Regions from separate parts of the Paenibacillus sp. P4_A7 genome, predicted to be linked through region 1. Evidence: riboswitches for the same ligand, from Rfam matches in the RefSeq annotation. Region 1 holds a riboswitch; the other holds the start of a gene.
What was found. Region 1 has a riboswitch for cyclic di-GMP ahead of AC1DWN_RS09810 (SpaA isopeptide-forming pilin-related protein). Riboswitches for the same ligand answer to the same signal wherever they lie in the genome.

Region 1 (3,200 bases):
GAGTGAGGTTTGACTCACTAAACCCAAATAAATACCCCAAACCACTGCTATTAGTGAGATTAGTCTCACAATTTATTGAGTAACCTCACTAATTAATGTGTTTTGTGTTTTGTGTTTCGTATGTGGTACTACGCGTTTTGTGTTTTGCGATTCTAATCCAGCAAAAGACATCCCGGCGCCCGGTCCCTCACCTACCCACCCCTCCCTCACACCCCCAAAACGCAAAAAAACACCCAACAACGCCAAAGGCGTCATTGAGTGTGCTTCACTCCAAATATTTAACTACCGCATAGTATATACTAGAACGGCATTTTCGACAAATCTGCTGGATTATGAAGATCGACAAGCACCGCATGGTCAGCACTGGATACAAACCCTTCTGCCTGCAGCAACCATAGCAATTGTGTAGCATCGGTCCGTGTTAGGTGTGAGCGCTTACCATCTTCTTTTTGAGCTAAAGGCTCCACCAACCTTGGGTATACCCTCACTTTATTGTTCTCCTTAGCCAATCGTTCAACTATCGCAAGCGTTTCCTCGGATACTCCACTGTCAACGATCGTCAATCGAACGTCCTTCCCCATTCTCCGCGAAAAAGAAAACAATGAACGCATATACCATTCCATATTCTTTTGCCGACTATCTGCAATCCATACATAGTGCTTACTGGATTCCAGTCGTCCTTGCTGAATGCGATAAACCAGATGCACCGTCAATGCAGCCAATAGATAACATCCAATCACCAAAAGTAGAAGTCCAAACATCGAGGCCACCTCCTCTTTGTGACACTATATGCCACAAGGCGCCCAGTGGTTCCCCTGTAAAAGGACAAGATAATAAAATGTGTAATTGCTTATTCCGCTTCAAAAAAATAACCTAATTTTTTCAGTCAAAAAGCGACAAATAAACCCTCTTGAGCAATTTACAATATATGTTATCATTTTACTACATCTTCACGCATATGTAATATACGTATGCTAAGGGAGCAGAGAGAAGATGGATTTCGTACATTCTTCATATCTAGGGAAGCGATGATGTATAATCTACATTTGGACACTTGGATTATACGGAGCTAGTAGTGTAACCGGCCCTCTTAGAACTCGACCACCAATCTAAGGGGAGTGTGAGATTGTGAAAAGATTTAAGAAGAGGTTATCTTTAGGGCTTGCTATTTTACTTATACTATCGATATCATTAAGTTCGCTTGTCATGGCAGCAGGTGCGGACGAATCTGTTCCAGGCGATGAGCAAAATAATACTAACGACGCCTGCTCAAATCCATCTGTTAAATCCACAGATATACTAATGCACCCTCAAGGTACCAAACTCCCTAACAATAAAGATGACAATGGAATAGTCATTAATATTGATGGAACAGCTACTGCCTATTTCAGTACAATAAAACCTTGCGTGCAAGTTAGTTTCTCTGTGTATGGTTTCCCTATTGGTATAACTCCAGACGTTAACGGGCACCCCCTTGAAAAACAAATATTTTTTGATGGCATAACCCAAATATATAATACAGCTGGAAAGCATGAGGTTACTATTAACCTGCCCCAATGTGCTCCGTACCAAATCGACGTTTATAGCGGACCAGAACAAAGGGAATTAGGAACCGGTGGTCATGGAGACTCATATAAGACAGCAGTCGTTAACCAAGGAAGCTGTGGAGAGATTACCATCAATAAATATCTCTATATGGAATCCGAAGTATCTCTTCCTCATGCTGGGGTTACCTTTGAGCTATGGAAGAACGGTGTCTTTTTCACAAAAGGCATTACTAATGAAGATGGTATTCTAGAATTCATCAAATTACCAGTCGGCACATATGAACTAAAAGAAATTACATTGCCAGGCTTTACAACAAATTTACCCGAGGGCACCCAATTTGTAGTCACCAATGATTCATCAGTGAATAAAACTGTCATCAACAATCCTAAACTCAATGTAGAAAATGCCTGTGTCAATCCTTCAGGACAACGAGAATGGACGGTAACAAATGAAAGTAATATTGATGTGCCTTTCTCATGGGCGGCTATCGGAACTCTTCAATCCGGCAGCGGTACCGTACTGAAAAATAAATCCATATCTTTCACAACAAATGCCATTGAGGGCCCTTTTGATATGAAAGTCTCATGGGGTGAAAAGAATATAACAAAAGCAAGCAATAACACACCATGTCCAACAGAGACAACACCACCTACAACACCGCCGACAACACCGCCGACAACACCGCCGACAACACCACCGACGACACCACCGACAACACCACCGACAACACCACCGACAACACCACCGACAACACCACCGACAACACCACCGACGACACCGCCGACGACACCGCCGACAACACCACCTACRACACCGCCGACAACACCACCGACGACACCGCCGACGACACCACCGACAACACCATCGCCTACACCGACGGCAACGACAACAACATCACCATCGCCTACACCTGAGAGCACACCTTCACCAACACCTACTCCATCAGCTACAACTGATCCATCACCTACACCATCACCAACAACCGTCGTCAAAGGATCAACGGATGAGAATGAACAGCCACCTACTGATGATACAACTGTGATAATCGATGATGAGGAGGTTCCGCTAAGCACATTGCCAAAAACAGGTGAAAGCAGTCCTCTCCCTTACTACCTCATAGGGCAATGTCATTAAGTTAAGCTCAAAGACAAGACCGGGGATAAAAATGGAATACAAAACGGCATGGGAAAATCCCTGTGCCGTTTGTTTTTTGTTGCAAGCAAAGAAAAAAACGAACAGCAAACAAAGCGGATGGAATATCCACTTAAAAAAATGTTCATGTGAACTGAACTATGCTACTCTGTAAACGAAGCTAACTGTTGATTTCGAACGGATTTTGCGCGTATTCTTCTGCCCTGGGCGAATGGGTCGAATCGGCAAAATGTTTTTTCGAATCAGCGCTTCAACATCGGGCGGGGGTTCATCATCCCATGAGCGCAGGAAATGTCTACAAACGTAAACGGCGACCGTGAAGTTGACTTGGTAGGGGTGCTGTTTATCCATTTGTGAAATGACGACGTGCGAGGTCATCATTTCAGCGAAATTGTACATGATCATTCTTGCGAAAATCTCTTGGATGATGGACTCTTGCTTCTTTGCGTGAAAATTCGTCAGACCAACGGTGTACTTTAATGCCCTGAACGAGGTTTCAA
Region 2 (3,200 bases), on a different contig from region 1:
ACTCTTAAAACGTAAAGTCATATCGTGCAGTTCTTGAGCCATACGCGTCAACGCATTCACGGATTCCGAAACTTCTTCCATCGTAGCTAATTGCTGCTCTGAAGCGGCAGCTACACTTTCTGTCTTCGAGAAGGCAGCTTCCGTAATGCTGTTCATATCGTGGAGAGAAGCGGTAATTTCCTCTGTGCCTGCCGACATTTGTTGTGATGCGGCAGATACCTCCTCCATCTGATAAGCCACCTGCTGCACCCCATTCATAATGTTGCGGAATGCCTCTCCTGCTTCCTGCATAATCACAGTTCCGTGTTCGACCTCTATGCTGCCTTTTTCCATGGCGACAACCGCAGAACGAGTTTCACCTTGAATTTGCTGAATGATCACCGCGATTTGTTCCGCCGATTGTCTGGATTGCTCCGCCAGCTTCCGAACCTCGTCGGCAACGACGGCAAAGCCTCTCCCGTGTTCGCCCGCTCTTGCAGCTTCAATCGCGGCATTCAATGCAAGCAAATTCGTCTGCATCGAAATATCGGTAATAACATCTACGATTTGACCGATTTCATGAGATCGTATACCCAGTTGGTTAACAACCTTGGCCGAACCGTTGACCGATTCTCGGATCAAATCCATTTGGGACATCGCTTTCTGGATCGAAATATTGCCTTCCTGGGCTTCCTTGGAAGCTTCCATTGACATTGCGGATACATTGCCCGAAAATTCTGCAATCCGATTAACGCCGGTCGCCATCTCTTCCATTGCTCTTACGCTTTCGATAGAGCTTTGCATCTGCTGATCGGCACCTCCAGCAATGTCTTGAATGGCCGCAACGACATGATGGGTAGTTTGGCTGGATTGTTCGGAGCTTGCTGCCAATTGCTCCGAGCTTGCAGACAAGTTCTGAGACTCGAGGACGATCTTGGCAATGATTTCTCTCAAGCTGGTGATCATTCCATTGAAATCCTTTGAAAGAAGACCGATTTCGTCTTTCGATTGGTATGTAGCGTTAACCGTTAAATCCCCGTCCTGCGCTTTTGCCATCAATTGCTGGATGGTGCGGACAGGTCTTGTGATCATGTTAGAAATGCCATATCCGATCAAGGAACATAAAATGACGGCAAGTAGGGTAACGACAACGATGATCGATGTAGCCAGCTTGGAGCTTTGAAGACTTTTCTCATAAAAGATTTTTGCGTCGTCTTCATTGAACTTAACAACGTTCTCCAGGCTTTTGATCATTTCTGCACGGACCGGCTTGAACGAATTTACATATTCCTTATGCGCTGCTTCTTTTTGATTGGCAACTGCCAAGTTATCCACTTTTTTCTTGGCTTCGTTGTTTTTAGGGATCAAATCGATAAAGCTTTGGTACTGCTCTTGTGCTCTCGAAGACAACGTGATCTGCTCGAGACTTTTTCGTATCACCTGATTTTTATCGCGGGTCTGAACAATTTGCTGTTGGATTTGCTTAATGATAGCCTCGTCTTTCGCCAGCAACAGTTCAAGCTGCAAAGCATCCATTTGCGAATTACCGAACAGAAGTCCTTCGACCAGGCTGTTCGGAATCAAGGTTTCTTCGTACATAGCACGGGCATTGCTAGCCATCTTGTTCATGACGAAAAAGCCCGTAATGCCGATAATGAGAAGGAAAATAATGGAAAGTCCAAGCATTCCCCCAATTTTCGTTTTGATTCGTAAATCCTGAATATATTTCATGATCCAAGCATCCCCCATTAAGATATTGTAAAATAAAAAAGTCCACCCCAAAAGAAAGAGATGGACGTCCTCCAATTTTCGGTGACCCGGCTGCCGTAGATCGAAATCCTTAGGCCCGTAGCTTTGCGTCCCCCTCTTTCGAGAAGTATGCCTTTTCGTGATATGGGTATATCTATTGGCCAAAGTATAATATAGCTTTTTGGGATATACAAGACCTTTTTACTAAAACTAAATACTACTTTAGATACCGTTATGTCAGAATTTAGGTCAATTGTCACGGTCTATATAGGGAGTAAAGAACTGCTAATGGCGTTATTTCGCAATTATTAGGTTTATTCCCCTTATTTTTCTTCGGCATAATTTGACAAAAAATGAAGACTAGTTTATTCTCTGATTTGTCCGGACAAAACTACTTTTTTGGAAATGAGGGGTACATCTTGAGAAAATTACTATCGAAATTGGCTTTGTCGAGCTTGGCTATGGCACTTGTATTTTCATCCGGGTTGTCTACTGTAGAAGCTAGCAAGGACCCATCACACACCAATAATAAAAAAGCTAAAGTCGCATTGTTGATTCCAGGTTCATCCAAGGATGGCGGTTTTATGGAATCTGCTTACCGTGGATTAGTGAAGGCAGAAGAGGATTTCAAAATCAAGGCGACGTTTGTGGAAAATATCCCGCATGACACCGCTCAAATTGCGGATGCATTGCGCAAATTGGCTAAGAAAAACCCGGATATGATCATTGCTCATGCAGGGCAAAGCTCGGAAGCCGTGAAGTTGGTAGCTAAAGAATTTCCAAAAATAAAATTTGTTAATACACAAACGAATTTGACCGGCGATAATCTGTCCAGCTATCAGGTAAAACAGGAAGAATCCGCATGGCTGGCAGGCGCAGCTGCAGGACTTCTGACAAAAACGAATGTGGTTTCTCATATTTCCGGTGCACGCGTAGGTCCTGGTCTGTTGGGACGCGCAGCATTTGCCGACGGTTTGAAATACACGAATCCTGAAGCAACGTTCCTTACCACGTTTACAGGCAATCAAGAAGATGCCGCTTTGGCGAAAAGTGTTGCGCAAGCGCAAATTAACGCGGGGTCGGATATGATCTTTACTATGTTGAATAAGGCTCGTTCCGGTGTTACGGAAGCGGCACGCGAGAATGGCGTGTATCAATTCGCTAACGTTCGTGATTATTATGCCGATGCACCCGATGTTTTCATTGGATCTGCGATTTCGGATGCAAGCTTGACAGTATATGGAGCAATTAAAGATTTGACGGAAGGCACGTGGAAGCCGAATACAGTGAAAAAAATCGGACTTGAAAATCCGGATGCCGTTCGACTTGCCCTGTCACCTTTTGTTCCACAAGATGTGAAGGATAAAATTGTAGCGTTCGCCGAGAAAATCGAATCAGGTGAAATTGTTATTCCTTCAGAATATACCGGTCCTGAATTTCCAGCTAACTAGAACTGCGTTCGGAAAATGAAT

Region 2: linked by a shared signal. The riboswitch ahead of AC1DWN_RS06515 (methyl-accepting chemotaxis protein) and the one ahead of AC1DWN_RS09810 (SpaA isopeptide-forming pilin-related protein) in region 1 are both predicted to bind cyclic di-GMP.

The regions. Positions count from the first base shown of each region.
Region 1 covers NZ_JBFUHJ010000049.1:13,987-17,186, reverse strand. The annotation lists gene AC1DWN_RS09815 (hypothetical protein) at 300-761, opposite strand; cyclic di-GMP riboswitch class II at 1,016-1,096, shown strand; gene AC1DWN_RS09810 (SpaA isopeptide-forming pilin-related protein) at 1,129-2,682, shown strand; gene AC1DWN_RS09805 (IS4 family transposase) at 2,839-3,200, opposite strand, start outside.
Region 2 covers NZ_JBFUHJ010000026.1:24,048-27,247, reverse strand. The annotation lists gene AC1DWN_RS06515 (methyl-accepting chemotaxis protein) at 1-1,710, opposite strand, end outside; cyclic di-GMP riboswitch class I at 1,788-1,872, opposite strand; gene AC1DWN_RS06510 (BMP family protein) at 2,148-3,179, shown strand.